Regions from separate parts of the Fretibacterium sp. genome, predicted to be linked through region 3. Evidence: riboswitches for the same ligand, from Rfam matches in the RefSeq annotation. Region 3 holds a riboswitch; each other region holds the start of a gene.
What was found. A riboswitch is a leader RNA that binds a small molecule or an ion and turns the genes downstream of it on or off. The one in region 3 is predicted to bind cobalamin.

Region 1: it holds a riboswitch for cobalamin, as region 3 does, so the genes downstream of both, ACO41U_RS09545 (methylmalonyl-CoA mutase family protein) here and ACO41U_RS01345 (ABC transporter substrate-binding protein) in region 3, are expected to answer to the same signal.
Region 2: it holds a riboswitch for cobalamin, as region 3 does, so the genes downstream of both, ACO41U_RS08885 (ABC transporter substrate-binding protein) here and ACO41U_RS01345 (ABC transporter substrate-binding protein) in region 3, are expected to answer to the same signal.

Annotation. Positions count from the first base shown of each region.
Region 1 covers NZ_DBHLDX010000085.1:83-5,996, reverse strand. The annotation lists partial or broken gene ACO41U_RS09555 (methyl-accepting chemotaxis protein) at 1-1,090, opposite strand, end outside; gene trpB (tryptophan synthase subunit beta) at 1,635-2,807, shown strand; cobalamin riboswitch at 2,909-3,071, shown strand; gene ACO41U_RS09545 (methylmalonyl-CoA mutase family protein) at 3,230-5,374, shown strand; partial or broken gene ACO41U_RS09540 (methylmalonyl-CoA mutase family protein) at 5,377-5,914, shown strand, end outside.
Region 2 covers NZ_DBHLDX010000069.1:23-7,024, forward strand. The annotation lists RNA gene ssrA (transfer-messenger RNA) at 242-595, opposite strand; gene smpB (SsrA-binding protein SmpB) at 672-1,145, opposite strand; cobalamin riboswitch at 1,363-1,613, shown strand; gene ACO41U_RS08885 (ABC transporter substrate-binding protein) at 1,782-3,335, shown strand; gene ACO41U_RS08890 (ABC transporter permease) at 3,360-4,349, shown strand; gene ACO41U_RS08895 (ABC transporter permease) at 4,342-5,196, shown strand; gene ACO41U_RS08900 (ATP-binding cassette domain-containing protein) at 5,209-6,078, shown strand; gene ACO41U_RS08905 (ABC transporter ATP-binding protein) at 6,071-6,700, shown strand; gene ACO41U_RS08910 (ABC transporter substrate-binding protein) at 6,777-7,002, shown strand, end outside.
Region 3 covers NZ_DBHLDX010000004.1:570-7,571, reverse strand. The annotation lists gene ACO41U_RS01365 (type II secretion system protein) at 1-298, opposite strand, end outside; gene ACO41U_RS01360 (hypothetical protein) at 605-1,204, shown strand; gene ACO41U_RS01355 (ABC transporter ATP-binding protein) at 1,185-2,012, opposite strand; gene ACO41U_RS01350 (FecCD family ABC transporter permease) at 2,009-3,073, opposite strand; gene ACO41U_RS01345 (ABC transporter substrate-binding protein) at 3,098-4,108, opposite strand; cobalamin riboswitch at 4,315-4,505, opposite strand; cobalamin riboswitch at 4,594-4,769, shown strand; gene ACO41U_RS01340 (sirohydrochlorin cobaltochelatase) at 4,940-5,830, shown strand; gene ACO41U_RS01335 (FecCD family ABC transporter permease) at 5,849-6,853, shown strand; partial or broken gene ACO41U_RS01330 (ABC transporter ATP-binding protein) at 6,850-7,002, shown strand, end outside.

The DNA.
Region 1 (5,914 bases), on a different contig from region 3:
AAACCACCTCGCCGATGGAGCCCGCCGTCCGATTCAGCATCCCCGATATCCTGGAGAACTCATCCTTGCCGGAGTCGTCGAAGTGGGTCGAGAGGTCGCCCGCCTCCAGCTCCTCCATGAGGTCGGTCATCCGGCGCACGGAGCGCGTCATACCCCGAATGATGCAGAAGAAGGAAACTCCGACGATGATCAGCGGCGTGACCGCGACGCCCAGCAGGATCAGGAGCAGGGTCTTGAGGATGCCGGAGATCACGGAATAGGGGAAGAACGCGCCAAGGTAGAGGTCGTACCCCACAGGAGCGTAGAACATCAGGCGCCGCTCACCCTCGTGGGTGTACTCGGTGACCCCGCTCTCGCCCGCCGTCATCCGCCGAACCGTCTGGCGGACGCTTTCCGGAGAGGCCGGGTCCGTCAGGAGGTTGGTCTTCATGACCTGCTCCTTCTTGGGGGAGGCGACGATCAGGCCGTCCTTCCGGATCAGGACCCCGGAGCCCTGGCCGAAGACCTTCAGGGCCGCCGTCTGCGAGCTGATCTGGTCCACGTCCAGGTCCGCGCCGACGACTCCCAGGAGCTTCCCTGCGTCGTCCCGGACGGCGACGGCCATGGTGATCCCAAGGCTGTTGGTCGCTGCAATGATGTAAGGCTCTGAGCAGATGACCTCGCCGTCCCTGGCCGCGACCGCGAGCTTGTACCAGGGGCGAGTCCGGGCGTCGAAGTCGTCGGGGGCCTTCCAGCCGCCTCCGTCCGCAAAACGGCCGTCCGACTCATAACCCCAGAACAGCTCCTTGATGCCGTTCGGCCTGTTCTTGGCCAGAAGGGCGGCGGCGGCCCGAGCCACCTCGTCCTTAGAAACCGCCTCGAAGTTCACGAACGCATACCGCAGCGATTCGGCGGAGGCCGAGAGGACCGCGGAGGATCGGGTCAGGACGCCTCGAAAAATCTGGGCCGATTGGGATACGCTCTCCACTCCGGCCCCCTTCAAAACGGAGGACAGCGTTGAGCCGCCCCAGAGGTAAACGACCCCGATCATCAAGAACAACACCAGGAAAACCGCCGCGACCGTCCCCAACATCTTGCTCCGAATCGTCATCTTTTCGTCTCCCTTGCTAAGCAAAAAACCGAACAAACATCCCATAGTGCCATAGCACAAACGCACAAACCCGGAGGACCGCTCCTGCCGGACGCTCTTCCGGCTCGCCAAAACGCCTGCCCTCCGGGATGGAAAAACAACTTTGTTAATTATAATACGCAACCCCAAAGATCGGCAATACCTCTGAAAAACTCTTGACAATCTGTTGAGGGGATGCTATTTTGTTAATAATCAAAGTTTAACCCCACTTTTGGGGAGTACGCGAGAGCGAGGACGAGAGCTAATGAAACGCGACGGAGAGGCCTCAGCGCAGGTTCGGAACAACGGGATGTGGTGGTGGCAGCCTTAAGCTGCCCTCTGTCCGCGCGCGTTGAAGAAGAAAGCGCTTTAAGGGCCGGAGGGAATCAACCCTCCGGCCCTTTTGTATTGTGAGAGCGTCACAGCCCGGGGCCGACCTTTTGGCCCCGGGCTTTTTTGTATCCCAAAAATTTTATACTTTATTCAGGAGGAGATTGCAATGGCAAACGACGTCGAGAGAAAAGCGATGGTCACGGGGTTCTTTGGGGAGTACGGCGGGCAGTTCATCCCCGAGCCTTTGAAGAAGCGCTTGGACGAATTGGACGAGGCCTTCCGGGACGCGATGGCGGACGAGGCGTTTCAGGAGGAGTACCTGGCGCTCCTCAGGGACTACGTGGGGCGTCCCTCGGCGCTGACGGAGTGCCGCAACATCTCGAAGGACCTGGGCGGGGGGCGGCTCTTCCTGAAGCGGGAGGACCTGAACCACAGCGGCGCGCACAAGATCAACAACTGCATCGGGCAGATCCTTCTAGCCCGGCGCATGGGGGCGAAGCGAATCATCGCTGAGACGGGCGCGGGGATGCACGGCACGGCCTCGGCCATGGCCGCCGCGCTCTTTGGCATGGAATGTACCGTGTACATGGGAGCCCTGGACATGGAGCGCCAGAGCCCTAACGTGGAGCGTATGCGGGCCATGGGGACCCGCGTCGTGGCGGTGACGGAGGGGCAGCAGACCCTCAGGGAGGCGGTGGATAAGGCCCTGTCCGTCTACGTGGAGGAGCCGGACACCTTCTACCTTTTGGGCTCGGCCGTCGGGCCGCACCCGTACCCCTCCATCGTGCGGGAGTTCCAGAGCGTCATCGGGCGTGAGGCGCGGGAGCAGTTCCTGAAGCGCGAGGGGCGCCTGCCGGACTACGCCGTCGCCTGCGTCGGAGGGGGCAGCAACGCCATCGGGCTCTTCTCGGCCTTCCTCGACGACGCGGAGGTCCGGCTGGTGGGGGTGGAGCCGGCCGGCCGGGGGACGGACCGACTGGGAGACCACGCGGCGACGCTGGCCTTCGGGACCCCGAAGGTCTTTCAGGGGTTCAAGAGTTACGTCTTGGCGGACGCAGATGGAGAGGCCGCCCCCGTCTACTCGATCTCCGCGGGGCTCGACTACCCCGGCGTGGGGCCGGAACACGCCTGGCTGAAGGACACGGGGCGGGCCCGTTACGAGAGGGTGACCGACGAGGAGGCCCTCGCCGCGTTCCGGACCCTCTGCCGGCGGGAGGGCATCCTGCCGGCGCTCGAGAGCAGCCACGCGCTGGCCTGGGCGCTGCGCCTCCTGCCCACTCTCGGCAAGGACAAGACGGTCCTGGTCAACCTGTCGGGGCGCGGGGACAAGGACTTTCACTCGATCCCCGAGGCGTACAGGAGCTGATTTTCAGAATATATTCTGCGCGGAGGCAGGCCCCCTGCCTCCGCGCTTTTGCCCTTTCAGGGCGCCCCGAAGTCGCAAACCTACGTTATAATACAAAAGTTAACGAAAATTTTTTCTGCGGTTGCAGGGAATCCGGTGCGAAACCGGAGCGGCCCGGCCACTGTAATCACGACGAGCCCGCAGGTCAGCCACTGCCGCAAGGCGGGAAGGCGCGGGCGAAGGATGAGTGAGAGCCAGGAAACCTGCCGGGAAAGACCTTCCCCTTCCGCGTGGAGGCGGGCGGCTTGTCGTCCTGTCGTGCCAGGGTGCGGCGGGACCCGGATTGCGTTGGGCAGCGGAGCTGCCGGACGGGACGTCTGTCCTGTCCAAAGACCTTGGGGCGGTGCAGGACCGCGCCGTCGCCAGAACGGGAGGAATCGCATATGAGCAATGCAAAAGAACCGGGGGCGGGGGGCCAGACAGCTGCCGCGCACCTTCCCGACGTCGCCTTCGACGAGTTCACCCCTCTGAGCTACGAGGCGTGGAAGGAGGCGGCCACCGCGGCCCTGAAGGGCGCGCCCTTCGACAAGAGGATGTTCACCAAGACCTACGAGGGCATCACCCTGAACCCGATGTACACGGCGGAGGACACGGGGGCCCTGAGGGCCGCGCGCACCTACCCCGGTTCCTACTCCCTGAGGGGCAACGAGGCCTCCGGCAACCTGAAGCGCGCGTGGGAGATCGTGCAGTTCTGCGATGAGGCGTTGCCCCAGGAAGCCCACCGGAACCTGCTCCACGAGCTGGAGCGCGGGGCCACCTCCGTCGCCTTCCGCCTGGACCCTCGGACGGAGGCGGGGCTGGATGCCGACGCGCCGGGGACGGACGGAGCGGGTGTCTCGCTCTCCACGCTGGAAGACGTCGAGGCCCTGCTGAAGGGCCTGCTGGACCGACCCCTGGCGATCTATGCCGGGGCCTCCGCGGCACCCCTGCTTGGCTTCGTGGACGCGCTGGCCAAAAAGGAGGGCGTCGCCCCAAGGACGCTTTCGGGCTGCGTGGGGGCGGACCCCATGGGCTGCCTGCTGGCGACGGGAGGCTTGCCCGCGCCCCTGGAGCAGCTCTGGGACGAGATGGCGGAGACGATCCGCTGGGCCGAGGCCGCCGGCTCCCCGCTGCGCACGGTCCTGGTCCGCGGCAGCGTGCCGCATGACGGCGGTGCGGACGCGGCCCAGGAGGCCGCCTGCGCCATGACGGCCTCCATCGAGACCTTGCGCGCCATGCTGGCGCGGGGCATCTCGGTGGAGCAATTCGCCCGCCGGCTGCGCTTTGAGTTTTCGCAAGGGGCCAACTTCTTCATGGAGATCGCGAAGCTGCGCGCCGCGCGCATCGCGTGGGCTCAGATCGCGGAGAGCTTCGGCGGCGGCGAAGAGGCCCGGAAGTCCCAGATTTTCGCCCGCACCTCCCGCTTCACCCGAACGGTGTACGACCCCTACGTCAACATGCTGCGCGGTGCCACGGAGGCGTTTTCAGCGATCGTGGGCGGCGTGGAGGGGCTGACCGTCGGCTGCTTTGACGAGGCGCTGCGGCCAGGCTCCGAATTCTCGCGCCGCGTGGCCCGCAACGCCCAGATCATGCTTCAGAAGGAGTTCAACCTGCGGGAGCCCATTGACCCCGCGGGAGGTTCCTGGTATCTGGAGGCCCTGACGGACGAGCTGAGCCGCAGGGTCTGGGCCAAGCTTCAGGAGATCGAGGGCCGGGGCGGCTTCCTGGAGAGCGTCAAGGCGGGCGTGCTGCAGGAGGACGTGGCCGGGACCCTCGCGAGCCGCTGGAAGAACCTGGCGAAGCGCTCCGACCGCGCCGTCGGCACGAACATGTACCCCAACATGAGCGAGCCCCTGCCGGAGTTCGGGTCGCCGGACTGGGAGGGGCTAAGGGAGGAGCGTCTGCGGGCGCTGAAGGGCGCCCGGGGGGCGCGGGACGACGCCGGGGTGAAGAAGGCCCTCGAGGGGCTGTCGGGCGACGGCCTGATCGGGAAGGTCGCCGCAGCGGCCGAGGCCGGCGCCACGCTGGGCGAGGTACGGGCCGCGCTGGCGGGCGGGAGGGGCGACGTCGCGGCGGAGCCCGTACGACCCCACCGCTGGACGGAGCAGTTCGAGGAGCTGAGGGCCAGGACGGAGGCCTACAGGGCGCGGACGGGTGATAACTTCCGCGTCTTTCTGGCCAACATGGGGCCCATCCCCCAGCACAAGGCACGGGCGGACTTCATCTCGAGCTTCATGGAGGTGGCCGCCTTCGAGATGCTCCGCAACGACGGCTTCGAGACGCCGGAGGCGTGCGCGGAGGCCGCCGCCGCGAGCGGTGCGGAGATCGCGGTGATCTGCTCCACGGACGCCACGTACCCTGAGGTGGTGCCGCCGCTGGCGCGGGCGATCAAGGAGCGGGCGCCGAAGATGGGCGTCTACCTGGCCGGAGAGCCGGCCCCGGAGTTCAAGGACGCCTACGTCGAGGCCGGCGTGGAAGGCTTCATCAGCGTCCGCTCGAACTGTCTTGAGACTTTGTCCGGATTTCAGAAGATGAAGGGGATGTTCTAAAGATGTCCGTATCGTATAAAAACCCGGATTTTACGCAAATTTCGCTGAACTGCCCCACTTCCGGCCCGGACTTTGACGAGGCGGTCTGGAGCCGCAACTTCAAGGCGGAGACGGGGTCTGAACCCGAGGCGATGACGACCCGCACGATGGAGCAGATCGACGTCCCCCCCCTCTACACGGAGGCGAAGGGCGGGCACTTCGCCCATTTGGCCTTCGACAAGCCGGGGCTGCCGCCCTTCCTGCGGGGACCCTACCCCACGATGTACGTCACGCGCCCCTGGACGGTGCGCCAGTACGCCGGCTTCTCCACTGCCGAGGAGAGCAACGCCTTCTACCGGCGCAACCTGGCCGCGGGCCAGAAGGGCCTCTCCATCGCCTTCGACCTGGCGACGCACCGTGGCTACGACTCCGACCACCCGCGCGTCGTGGGCGACGTGGGCAAGGCGGGAGTGGCTGTCGATTCCATCCTGGACATGGAGATACTCTTCGCAGGCATCCCGCTGGACCAGATGTCCGTTTCCATGACGATGAATGGCGCCG
Region 2 (7,002 bases), on a different contig from region 3:
CTCCACTTTCGAGCTCATTCAGGTAATGGACAAGGGATTGCAGGTTTTCCTCCGAAAGCGCGTGGATGCGGCGGTACAGGTTTTTTCGGGTCTTTGCGTTTTCCATGTGGGCCACGTTCATCTTTCCCAGCTCCTCTCGCTCTCCGCTCTTCTGTTACCAAAAGGGCCTTTCCTTCTGTTGGGAAAGGCCCTTCTTTAAAATTAACCTCGACATGCCAAGCATTGAGCCGAGGATTCCTTCTGGTGGAGGCGGGGGGAATTGAACCCCCGTCCGACGTGGGCCAGCGTGACAGCGCTACAGGCTTAGTTTTCTTTTAATTGTCGTCAAAGGTGAGGCAGAAAACGGCCTTCCTTCTTCCAAGACCTCTGGTCTTTTTCACCCCAGCAAGATCCGACTGTGAGCGAAGCATCTGTCTAAAATGACGTCTCCGGCGAGCCAACAGACGAGCTCATCCTTCGACGTGGCAGGCCTAAGCCGCCAATGCGTAATCGTTATCGACGTTTATTCGTCTGCCCGAATGTTTAACGAGGATTACGGACATAACTCGACCTGCTCTGTCAGGCACTCCACGCGCCGTCGAAACCTGTCGCCCCCAATAAAACCGGCTTTATCATAAACTTCCCGACAACACGAACGGCGAGCCGCCAGCATGACGGGAAGAGCCGTCCTCTCAATCGTACCGCCCGTTGCGCCTCACCGCACGCGCCATGTCCCGCTTCGCGTCCCGGTCCGCAATGGCGTCCCGCTTGTCGTGTGCCGTCCTGCCTCGCGCCAGGGCCAGTTCCACCTTGGCTCGCCGCCCCTCCTTAATATAGACGGAGAGAGGGACCAGCGTCAAGCCCTTCTCGCGGACCCTGCCCTTCAACCGCAACAGTTCGTGGCGGTGGAGGAGCAGCTTACGCCGTCGCTCCGGCTCGTGATTGTAATACGTCCCCTTCTCGTAGGGGGAGATGTGCATCCCCACCAGCCAGAGCTCTCCCGCTTCCAGGGAGGCGTAGGAATCCTTGAGGTTCAGGTTCCCGGCGCGGACGCTCTTGATCTCCGTCCCCGTCAGGACGATCCCGCACTCGAAAGCGTCAACGATAAAATAATCATGCCTTGCCTTACGGTTCTGGGCCACCGTCTTATTCGCCTTCTCCGGCATCTCATCCTCCTCCCCAATTTCATTTAGCTCTTTATTCTATCACACAATCTTGCATTGACAAGAGGCTTTTCTTTGTAACCCCGCTGTCCGTTCCCGCTTCAGGCCAAACGCCCCAAAAACGGGAGGACATGCCCCCTGAGCCACGACGGGCAACTGGCGGCCTTGTTGATTTTTTGAGGACGTTCCATTAGAATGACATATTGTATCAAAAGGCTGTTTGTATATGGAAATGTGTCATCGTCCTCCCTGTCCGACGCGCGATACGGTGGGGACGGTGTAGATGGAATGGGGTGAGAGTCCCCGCGCGGCCGGCACTGTAAGCGTGAGCCCATGCTGAAGCGTCTCTTCGGGACGCCATGACGAACGTCAGTCACTGCGGCATCAGGCCGTGGGAAGGCAGGCATCGGGCGCTGGGGGTTCTCCCCCTGGATCGCAAGTCAGGAGACTTACGCATTTCCTCCGGAGGACGTTGGCCCCCTGCCCGGGGCGGACGTCTTGGCGCGTAAAAACGGACGCGCCGACCTTCTCGCTTGCAGAAGCGCAGAGGGCCGGCGCGTTTTTTCTGCGGCGCACCCAAGGTGCGGGCTTGCTGCCCGCAAGAGTTTTTCACTATTTTGGGGATTTTGGGAGGCAACGATGAAGAGAACGGTTTTTGCGGCGCTTTCCCTGGCGATGGTGCTCCTCTGCGGCACGGCCATGGCGAAGGACGAGATCGTCGTGTCGGGCGGCGACAACGCGGTGGCAGGGAAGTTCGACCCCGTCCGCGGGTATGGCGTCTGGGCGGTCGACATCTTTCATTGCCACTTGCTGAAGGCCGGCAGGGACAACCTGCTGGAGAAGGACCTGGCGACGGACGAGAAGGTCAGCGAAGACGGGCTGAAGTACACGTATGAAATTCGCGAGGATGCGAAGTTCGCCGACGGCCACCCCCTGACGGCGGAGGACGTCGTCTTCACGTTTGAGAGCACGAAAGCCGCCGCGTCGGCCGCGGACCTCTCGATGATGGAGAGCGTTCGGGCGATCGATAGCCGCACGGTGGAGTTCACGCTCTCCCGTCCGTGGTCGTTCTTTCCATACATCCTGAGTTACGTCGGCATCGTGCCGAAACACGCTTACAAGGAAGGGTACGGCGACATGCCGCTGGGCTCCGGCGCGTGGCGCATCGTGGACTTCCAGGTCGGGCAGCAGATGATCCTGGAGCCCAATCCGCACTATTACGGCAGGAAGTCCCCCTTCAAACGAGTGACGATCCTTAAGGTGGACGACGACGCCGCGCTGGCGGCAGCGAAGTCGGGACAACTGGACTTCGTCTTCATCCCGGCGGAGTTCGCGGCCGCAAAACAGGAGGTTCCGGGCATGAAGCTCCTGACGTTCGACACCTTCACCTCGCTGGCGATCAACCTGCCCGTCATCCCCGAAGGGGTCGGCTCAGGGGATGAGAGGGTGGGCAACAACGTGACCTGCGACCCGGCCATCCGCCGCGCGCTGAACGTCGGCATCAGCCGCCAGCTTCTGGTGGATCAGGCGCTGAGCGGGATGGGGAAGCCGTCCTTCACCATTGGCGGCGGCTGGCTGCCCTGGGCCTCGAAGCGGACGTTCGAGGACGGACGCCTGGAGGAGGCAAAGAAGATGCTTGAGGAGGCCGGCTGGGTGGATTCCGACGGCGACGGCATCAGGGAGAAGGACGGCCTGAAGGCGGAGTTCACGGTCAGGGGCCGCAGCAACGACATGCCCCGCTACAACGTGGTCGTCGCCGTGGCGGAGAGCGCCAAAGCGCTCGGCATCCGCATCGTCCCCCAATCCGCGCCCTGGGTTGAAGCGCGCCACGCCCGCGCCACGCCGACGTGCTGGGCGATCGGCTACCCCAGCCCTTCGGACTTCTACCTGTATTACCACTCTTCGCAGATCAACAAAGGCGCCATCGGCAATCCGCCCTCGTACTCCAATCCGGAGGTCGATGCGTTGATCGACAGCGCGCTGCGCGCCACGAACCGGGATGAGAGCGACAGGCTGTGGCAGCAGGCCGAGGAACTGGCGGACGCAGACGTGCCGTTCCTGTACGTTGCCTGCCCCCAGGACAGCTACCTCGTCCGCGACGGGCTGACGATACCGCCGCTTGGAAGGGTCAAGCCCAGGAACCAGGGCCGGGCGGGGCTGGAGAACCTGAACGAGTGGAGCTGGAGCGAATGATTCCAGGGGGAAGGAGAGGGGTTCGTGAGTAAGGGATTCGCACGGTACGTCGCGGGGTCTCTCGGGCGGCTGCTGCTCCTGCTCGTGTCCTGTTCCGCGCTCAGCTTTTTTCTAGTCACGGCGTCGCCCATGAAGGCAGTCGATGCCTTCCTCGGCGAGGTCAACGTTTCCGAGGAGCAGCGGGCCCATATCGAGGAGCAGTGGGACCTGAATCGACCGCCCCTGGAGCGCTACATCAAGTGGGCGGCGGCGGCCCTGCGGGGCGACCTCGGACAGTCCATAACGCATCACAAGCCGGTGTCGCAGGTGCTGGCGGAGCGCTTCAAGGCCTCGCTGCTTCTGATGGGCACGGCCTGGGCGCTGTCCGGCGTCCTGGGCCTGATCCTGGGGATCGTCGCCGGCGCGTGGCGGGGCGGTTGGCCGGACAGGGTGATCAAGACCTTCAGCCTGCTTCTGGCCTCGACCCCGGCGTTTTGGCTCGGACTCTTGATCCTGATCGTGTTCGCCGTGCAGCTGCAGTGGTTCCCCCTGGGGCTCTCCATCCCCATCGGGCGCGTGGCTGCGGAAACGACGTGGGCCGAACGGCTGCACCACCTCGCCCTCCCTGCGTTGACGCTGTCGATCACCGGCGTGGCAAACATCGCGCTGCACACCCGGCAGAAGCTGATCGACGTGCTGGACAGCGAATACGTCCTCTTCGCCCGCGCCCGCGGCGAGGCGCTGTGGCAGATCATCCGGCGCCACGGCCTGCGCAACATCGCCCTGCCGGCGGTCACGCTGCAGTTCGCCTCGGTCAGCGAGATATTCGGCGGCTCCGTGTTGGCGGAGAAGGTGTTCTCCTACCCCGGCCTGGGCAGCACCGCCGTCGAGGCCGGACTGCACGCGGACGCGCCGCTCCTGATGGGCATCGCCCTCTTCAGCGTGCTCTTCGTCTTCGCGGGGAACCTGGCCGCGAACGTCCTCTACGGGTTGATCGACCCGCACATTCGGGAGGGGGAGAAAGCCCATGGCTGAAGCAGCCGTCAAGGCGGTGCGCGGCCCGTGGCTGAATCGCCGCCGCAGGACGCTCTGTGCGATTGGGCTGGGGGCTATCCTCCTCGCGGGGATCTTCGTCTGGGGATCGCTCCTTGGCCCCGGCGACTATGGCCCCAACTACTCGGCGCGGTACGTCGCCCCCTGTGCCGACCATCCCTTCGGGACCGACAGCCTGGGGCGCGACATGTTCTTTCGCGTCGTCGCGGGCCTGTCGCTCAGCATCCGCATCGGCCTGATGGCTGCGGTCATCAGCTCGGTCATCGCGCTGGTCCTGGGGAGCCTGTCCGCCGTCTTCGGCGGCTGGGCGGACTCCGTCGTCAGCTACTGCGTTGACCTGTGCATGGGCGTGCCACACCTGATCCTGCTCATCCTCATCTCCATCGCCGCCGGAGGAGGCGCCGCGGGCGTCATCACGGGCGTCGCCGTCACGCACTGGCCGAACCTGACGCGCCTCATCCGCGCGGAAATCCTCCAGATCCGCTCCGCGCAGTACGTGCAGGTCGCGCGGAAGATGGGAAAGGGTCCGCTCCACATCGCTCTGCGGCACATCGTCCCTCACGTATTTCCACAGTACGCCGTCGGCCTGATCCTGCTGTTTCCGCACGCGATCCTTCACGAGGCCGGCATCACGTTTCTGGGCTACGGCCTGCCGCTCGACACGCCGGCCATGGGCGTCATCCTCGCGGAGTCCATGCGACACCTGGCGGCCGGCATGTGGTGGCTGGCGTTCTTCCCCGGCCTGGCGCTGCTCCTCGTCGTACAGCTTTTCGACGTCGTAGGCGACAGCCTGCGGGTGTTCGTCGACCCGCACGCTGCGAGGGAGTAGGGGGGACTGGAGATGGGCGAATTGAAAGACAGCCTCCTGAGAGTGTGCCACCTGGCCGTGAGCTTCGAGAGCTACGACACGCACCTTGAGAGGGTGGACTACTGCGCCATCACCGACCTGAGCGTGTCGTTGGAGCGTGGAGAGATCCTGGCCGTCGTTGGGTCGAGCGGCTCCGGCAAGAGCCTGCTGGCTCACGCGGTGCTGGGGATCCTGCCCGACAACGCGCGCGTTCGCGGCGAGATGTTCTACCGCGGCGCGGTCATGACGGACGGGATGAAGTCCCGCCTGCGCGGGCGGGAGATCGCGTTCATCCCACAGTCCGTTGCCTACCTCGATCCGCTGATGCGCGTGGGAGACCAGGTGTGCGGCACGGCGGGGGAAAGCGCTCGGGAGAGGCAACGGGCGGCCTTTCGTCACTTCAACCTGAAGCGCGAGACGGCGGATTCCTATCCCTTTCAGCTTTCGGGCGGAATGGCCCGGCGCGTCCTCCTGTCCACGGCGTTCGTCGCCGACCCGGAGCTTCTGATTGCGGACGAGCCGACACCTGGACTGGACCTGGAGCTGGCCATCGAGGCGCTGAAGGACTTTCGCGTCATGGCGGACCAGGGGAAGGGCATCCTCCTCATCACGCACGACATCGATTTGGCGCTTGGCGTGGCGGATAAGGTCGCGATTTTCCACGAGGGCCGCGTCGTGGAAACCGCCGCGGCGGCGGCCTTCAGCGGGGACGGCGCCGGCTTGAAGCACCCTTACAGCCGCGCCCTGTTTCGGTCTCTGCCCCAGAACGGGTTCTCCCTGGAGCGCTGCCCCGCGTGCGGGGCAAGCGAAGCGACGTGGGACGTGGACGAGGAAACGATGAGGTGCAGGTGCAGCGATGCTTGAGGTCAAGAACGTCGGGTTTCGTTACGGGGGCGGACCGTGGGTCCTGAAGGACGTGAGCCTTAAGGTCGCCGATGGGGAGCGCATCGCCATCCTTGGCCCCAGCGGCTACGGCAAGAGCACGTTGGCAAAGCTCATGGCCGGGTACGAACGCCCCGCGGAGGGCACGGTGCTGTGGAACAGTGCCCCGCTGCCCAGGCGCGGCTACTGCCCCGTTCAGTTGATCTACCAGCACCCGGAGCGGGCGCTCAACCCGCGTTGGAAGATGCGGCAGTCCCTGTTCGAGGCCGGAGCGCTGGACGAAGGCGTCCTGCGCGAGATGGGCATCCGGCCCCTGTGGTACGATCGCTGGCCCATCGAGCTGTCGGGCGGCGAGCTGCAGCGCTTCTGCGTGGCGCGCGTCATGCGGAGCGAAACGCGCGTCTTGATCGCCGACGAGATGACGACGATGCTGGACGCCTTGAGCCAGGCGCACATTTGGCGCTTCGTGCTGCATTACGCGGAGCGGCATGGCATGGCCGTGGTGGCGATAACGCACAACCGCGCTCTGGCGGAGCGCGTCGCGGACCGCATCATCCACATTCCAGAGCTGAATCACGTGCAGGTGGACCGCAGCAGCCTGTGACGTTGCCTGCGCCCCCGGTGCGCGAGGCGCAGAACGGATCGGGGAGGTATATTTTATTTTTAAGGAGGGCAACAGGTTGAGGTCTTTCAAGAGAGGTTTTTTGGCGTTTTTGTGCTGTGTGCTGTGCGCGCAAGGCGCGCTGGGCGCCGAGTTCGTCAAGTTTGTGGACGACAGCGGGCAGGAGGTGACGGTGCCGCGCTCGCCGGAACGTGTTCTCATCACGTCCATCATGCCTTTGACGAGCGTGTACTGCCTCTATCGCGGCGGCATTACAGGATTGATCGGCATCTCAGACGGCACGA
Region 3 (7,002 bases):
CAACCCGCTGAAGGGTGCAGCCGCTGCGCGCGGAGAGCTGCTCCACGCCCATCGGTTTTCCCCAGCGCACCTGAAGGCGCTGCGCGCGCTCGTCGACCCTCAGGTCGAAGGGCCGGCCCGCAAGGTCCGCCCTGGCGACGACGCTGTAGAGCCACCGCATGGCGCGGTCCGCCTCTTTTGCCGCCGTCGGCCTTCCCCAGATCGCTCCCACCGAGAGCACGGAGCCCCCCAGGGCGGCCAGGATCGCGAGGACGATCAGGACCTCCGCCAGCGAGAACGCGCGGCGGACAGCCTTCATCCGCCGCGTGGCGCACAGCACACGGCGGAAGGCTGGACCGCCCCCGAAGCACCCTCCCGACTCGTCGTCCCTAAGGACACTGCCCCCGCCATGCCTCCACGCTCCTCCCTCGTCCGTCCGCGGCGAACGCTCGTATTATAGTATAGCGCGCAGTGAAGGTGAAGGGTCGGGGAGGGCGGCAGGCGTCGCACGTCCGGCAGGGGACTGAAGAAGCGAAAAGGCCGGAACGTGGGGGACAAAAGGACGAAAAAAGAGATACAATAAAAAAATGCTGCAAAAAATTCGTGAGGGCGCCAGAGGTGGACGATGAAGAACGAGCTGGACTACATTCAAATCGAGGATGGGCTGGGGGGAAATCAGGACTGGTTTCCGGAGTGGGACATGTACCACGGCGGGTGCGCCGCGGTGACGGCGTGCGACCTGTGCATCTACCTGGCGCTCCGCGAGGACGCCGCGAGCCTCTACCCCTATGACCTGCGCCACCTCAATCGGGAGGACTTCATCCGCTTCGCCAGGGACATGAAGCCCTACCTGTCGCCGCGTTCCCACGGGATCGACTTCCTTGAAATCTATATCGAGGGGCTGTCGCAGTACTGGCGCGACGCCGGCGGCAGCGGCCGGCGCCTGGAGGGGTTGTCCGGCACGGTGCCCTTTGAGGAGGCGCGCGGAGTGGTTCGGGAGCAACTGGGGAGCGGCCTTCCCGTCCCCTACCTGATGCTGCGCCACCAGGACGACGGGCTGGAGGATTTTGAGTGGCACTGGTTCAACCTGGCCGGATACGAGGAGGTAGGGGACGACCTGATGGTGGAGGCCGTCACCTACGGCAAGCCGCACTGGCTGAGCCTGCGGCGGATGTGGAACTCGGGCGAGGACCGGCGCGGCGGCGTCATCCGCGTGTCCCGGTGAAGGGGAGGGTGGGGGCCCGATCCTCCGCTCCCTGCGGCTTGAGGGCGCGGAGGAACAGCACGTGGGGCGCGCCGCCCGGCGCGGTCGTGACCTCCGCCTCCACGCGGTACACGCGGCGGATCAGCTCCGGCGTCAGGACGTCCCGCGGCCTTCCGCCGGCGACGACGCGCCCGTCGTGCATGATGTACAGCCGGTCGCAGTGCTGCGCGGCCAGGTTCAGGTCGTGCATCACGACGAGGCAGCTGACGCCGGCGCTGCGGATCAGGTCCAGGATCTCCAGCTGATAGTAGACGTCCAGATGGTTCGTCGGCTCGTCCAGGAGCAGAAGGCCGGCGTCCTGGGCGATGGCCCGCGCGATGAGCGCGCGCTGCTTCTCGCCGCCCGACAGCGACGCAAACGTCCGGTCGGCGCAGGGGGACATCCCGACGTAATCGAGCGCCCGCTCGACGAGCTCCTCGTCCCGTGCGTCGGCGCCGCTGAAGGGGCCCTTGTGGGGATAACGCCCCATGGCCACGATCTCGCGGACGGTGAACTCGAACTGCGTCGGCATCTCCTGCGGCACGGCGGCGGCGTGCCGCGCGGCCTCCTTCACCGGCATCCGCCACAGGTCGCGGCCGTCCAGGAGGACGGTGCCGCCCTGGGGCCGGTTGGCGCGGTAGATGCAGCGCAGCAGGCTGGACTTCCCACTGCCGTTCGGGCCGATGACGCCCACGAACTCGCCCTCCTCCACCGTGAGCGAAACGCCCTGGACGATGGGGCGACCCTCCGCGCCCCACCGGAGGGCCTCGACCTCGAGCTTTGCGCTCATGGCCGGCCCTGCCGCCCGCTCCGCCTGAGGAGCCAGATGAAGAACGGCGCGCCGACGAAGCCCGTCACGACGCCGAGGGGGAGCTCACGGGGCGCCAGGACCGCGCGGGAGAAGGCGTCCGCCAGGATGAGGAAGATGGCGCCGACCAGCGCCCCCAGGGGCAGGATGCGCCGGTGGTCCGCGCCGACGGTCATGCGCATGGCGTGCGGCACCACGAGCCCGACGAAGCCGATGGAGCCGCTGACGGCGACCAGCGTTCCCGTCAGGAGCGACGTGAGCGCGAACAGGAAGCGCCTGAAGCGCCGGACGTCTACGCCCAGCGCCGCCGCGCTCTCGTCCCCCAGCATCAGCGCGTTGAGGGAGCGCCCCTGAAGGACGAGGAGGACGAGGCAGGCCGAGGTGACCGCGAGGGGGATGGGAAGCCGGTCCCACCGCGCGCCGCCCAGGCCCCCCAGCATCCAGAACATCGCGCTCTCCGCCCCGCTCCGCTGGTTGAAGTAGACCATGAAGTTCGTGAGGGCCGTGAAGGCGTAGCTGACGGCGAGCCCCGACAGGATCATGCGCATGGGCGTGAGCCCTTCCCCCTGCGCCGCGATGATAAGGACGAGGCCGAAGGCCAGGAGGGAGCCGAGAAAGGCCAGGATGAAGACGGTGGAGAGGCCGGTGTAGCTGCTGCCCAAGACCTTCCCCAGGAGCAGGATGGCCGCCACCGCGCCTGCGCAGCCGCCGGAGGAGATGCCGAGCAGGTAGGGGTCCGCCAGGGAGTTGCGCACCAGCGACTGAATGGCCGCGCCGGCCATCATCAGCCCGGCCCCGACGATGGCCCCCAGGATCACGCGGGGGAGCCGGAGCTGCCAGACGATGCTGACCTCGTTCTGCGGCCAGTCCTGGGCCATGGCCTGCCAGTCGGGGAAGACCTGATGCAGGACGATACCCCAGACCCTTCCGAAGGGGATGGGCACCGGGCCGATGGAAACGCCGAAGGTCATCGTCAGGAGCAGGAGGGCGAGGAGGACGAGCGCCGGAGCGCCCGTCCGCCTGAAGGGGGAGAGAGGGCTCATGAGGGGTCCGCAGGCTGGGTGCGGCTAGAACCGGTCGGGGTAGAGCGCCCGGGCGATAGCCTCGAGGCCGTCGACGGCCCGGGGGCCCGGATACGTTTCCTCAACCCGCATGACGATGACGCGGTCGTCCTGGATCGCCTTCACGCCCTGAAGGACGGGGTCCTCCATCAGGAGCTTCTTCCGCTCCGCGCCGTTGGCGTTTCCGCACTCCAGGAGCAGGATGACGTCCGGATTGCGCCCCACGACGTCCTCCCAGGTGACCTTGACGTAGCTGTCGTCGATGTCGTCAAAGACGTTGCGGGCCTTCGCCATCTTCATCAGGGCGCTTGGCATGGCCTGGCCGCCCACCGTGCGCGGGGGCTGGTCCGGCGCGTTCCACGTCTGATAGATGAAGACGCCGATCGGCTTCGCTGTGTCCACGTCCGCCAGCTTGGCCTCAACGGCTGCGGCGCGCTCCTTCATGGCGGCGATGCGCTGCTCCGCGCGGTCTTGCACGTCGAAGATGACGCCCAGGTTCCTCAGGTCCGTGTAGGTGTCCTCAAGGCTCACCGGGGGCTTTTTCATGACGCGGATCAGGGACTCCGTGATGTTGTAGCACTTGACGCCGTGCTTCTCCAGCTCGTCCGGCGTGATGGCCCCGGCCGACGTGTCACCCGGAACGCTCGTCCCGTACTGGTAGCCGGACAGGAAGAGGTCCGGCTTCTGCCCCAGCAGCACCTCAAGCGTGATGTAGCCCGGTGCGGCGACGGGGATCTTCTTGAGCCTCTCCTGGTGGTCCGGCGCGACCTGGCCGCCGTACTCCGGGAAGCCCGCGTAGCCGGCGAGCTTGTCGTCCAGGTCGAGGGCGAACATCAGCTCGATGATGTTGCCGTCGCCGTTGGTCACGACCCGCTCCGGCGCCTTCTCGAACGTCACCTGCCGATCCCCGTTGTCGATCGTGACGGGGTATGCCGTCCGCGCGGCCTCCGCCGGGGACAAGGCCAGCAGGAGCGCGGCCGCAGCGCAGAGCGCAAAGACAAAGAATCTCTTTCTCATCAAAATTTCCTCCTTGATTCGCTGACAGTGATGCAAACGACAAAACGCAGACGCCGCGGACCCTCTCTCCGCTGCCACCTCCCTTCTCCAAAAACAAGCGCGAAGCGCACGATAAAAATAAAAACCCCGCCCTCCACGGACGGGGTTCCTCGGCGCGCACACGCAAAGATTTGGAAAAGAGCCGCCGCTCCCCTGTCCCGGGAGTTCCTGCTGCGGCGCGTGGGGCAGGTCTCCTGGCTTGCGATTCCTCCTCGAGGACGCCTTCCCGCCCCGGCGTCCTGCCGGAACAGTGGCGTGATGTCCTCTCGTCCTCGCTTACAGTAGTGGAAGCTGCGGGGGACTCGCACCCCCTTCCCTCTTGGAGCGCTTGCGCGCTGCCGCACGGCCTTGACCTGAACTGTGCCGTCATCTTAACACGAGGGGAGGAAAAATAAAAGCCGCGCCAGTGGCCCCCGCAGGGATTTGACAGCGGAGGGGCGATGTGCTTAAATAGCCTTAAATAAGGCGTCGCAGGGCCAGGAAGCGGGTGCAAACCCCGCGCGGCCCCGCCACTGTGACCCGGACGAGTCCGCAGGTAAGGCCCACTGAAGAAAACCCTTTGGGAAGGGCGCGGACGAGGAGGAAGGGAAGTCAGGATATTGACCCTGCACGAGGACCGATGGGCATTTGCGTGGGCAACCCTCCGGTGCTGCTGCAGGACGCAGACTGCGAACCGCATACGGCGAAGGAGGCCCGGCGCGATGCCGTGCCTCCTTTTTTCACGCCTTTTCGCCAGGCTGCGCTCTACCCTGCGAGGGCAGGGGTATCCTTATCACGATGGAGGTATGTGTCATGAACAAGTTTGTCTGCGTAATGCTGGTCGCTGCGGCGCTGCTTTCGGCTTCCCCGGCGTGGTCCGGCCACGACGACGCGAAGCCCGACAAGGTGGGAATCCTGGTGTCGTCCTTCGGCACGTCCATGCCGGAGGCCCGTCCCGCCATCGACAACCTGGTGGAGGCGGCGAAGAAGGCCTTCCCCGACGCGGAGGTCCGCCTCGCCTTCACGTCAAACATCATCCGCCGCAAGATTGCCCGCGAGCGCAACGAGGTCGTGCCGACGCCGGTGCAGGCGCTTGCCGCGATGAACGACGAGGGCTTCACCCACGTGTACGTCATGCCGACGCACATCATCCCCGGCGAGGAGTACGACGAGATGCAGAACGTCGTGGACGCCTTTGCGTCCCTGAAGGGCAAGTACGGCTTCAAGAAGATCGCCCTTGGAGCCCCCTGCCTCAATGGCGTGGAGGACTGCGACAAGATGGCCAAGCTCCTGATGACCCGCTTTGAGAAGCAGCTGAAGGACAAGGGGACGGCCATCGTCCTCATGGGGCACGGCACGCCGGAGCACATTGCCCACGCCATGTACAGCCAGCTGCAGTTCTCCCTCGACAAGGTCGCCTACGGTCGCTTCTTCCTCGGCACCGTGGAGGCCGAGCCCAAGGTGGAGGACGTCATCCGCGCCCTCAAGCGCCACAAGGACGTCCGCAAGCTGGTGATCTCCCCGCTGATGATCGTCGCGGGCGACCACGCCAACAACGACCTGGCCGGCGCGGACGACGAGGAGTCTTGGCTGAACGTGCTGAAGAAGGCGGGCTACAAGGACATCACGCCCTACCTGGTTGGGCTGGGACAGGACGAGAACATCGCGAAGAGCTTCGTTGAGCGCATCCGTGAGATGATGTAGCGCGGGCGCGTTTCCTCGATGACTGAGATCGCGGCCTGCCGCAGGGCGCAGAGCCGCAGGGCCTGGGCCGTCGGCGGGGCGCTTCTCCTCGCTCTTGCCTGCACGGTCGTGTGGCGCGTCACGCTGGGGGAGTGGGATATCCCGCTTCCCCGCGTGCTGTATCTGCTGTCCCCGCGCCTGCCGGAGGCGGAGGCCTCCCTGCCGGAGGCGCTCGTGATCCGCTCCGTGCGGCTTCCCCGCCTGTTTGCGGCACTGGGGACGGGCGGATTGCTCAGCGTTTCCGGCGCGCTCCTGCAGGGCATCCTCGCGAACCCCCTGGCGGAGCCCTACACGCTGGGCATCGCCGCCGGAGCGGCCTTCGGCGGGGCGCTGGGGCTCCTGTTGGGCACCGCAGCGGTGATCCCCGCGGCCTTCGCGGGGGCCGTGGGGGCCCTGTGCCTCGTGGGGCTCATCGCCTGGCGGGCGGGCGGAGGACAGCTGGTGCTGGCGGGCATCGTCGCCAACGCGGTGTTGTCCGCGGGCGTGACGTTCGTCAAGGCGGTGGCGGACGACAAGCTGGGCGCGATCGTCCTGTGGATGATGGGGAGCTTTTCGGGGGCCGGAGCCTCCGGCGGCGCGGCCGTGTGGGGCGCGACGGTCTTGGTGCTGGCGTCGGGGCTCTTCTGTGCCCCCATGCTGGACGCCATGTCCCTGGGCTCCGGCCGGGGCGCGATGCTGGGCGTCAACGAGGGGCGCCTCCGGTGTCTTCTGCTCCTGGCGGCCTCCCTGGGCGCTGCGGCCTCGGTGAGCTTCTTCGGCATCATCGGCTTCGTGGGGCTCGTGGTGCCGCACCTGCTGCGGCTGGCCGTCGGCCCGGCGCACCGGCCGCTGATCCTGCTCTCCTTCCTGGCCGGAGGCTGCCTGCTGGCGGCCGCGGACGGCGTGGCTCAGGCCCTTGGAGAGCTGCCCGTTGGCGTGCTCACTGCGCTGATCGGCGGGCCCTTCTTCTGCTGGCTCCTGATCCGGCGGGGGCGGCGGTCATGAGCGCCGCCTGCTTTCGCCTCGCGGACCTGACCGCCGGCTACGGGGACCGGCAGGTCCTGCGGGGCCTGACCGCGGACCTGTCCTCGGGGCGGTTCACCGCGCTGATCGGCCCCAACGGCAGCGGCAAGAGCACGCTCCTGCGCACGATG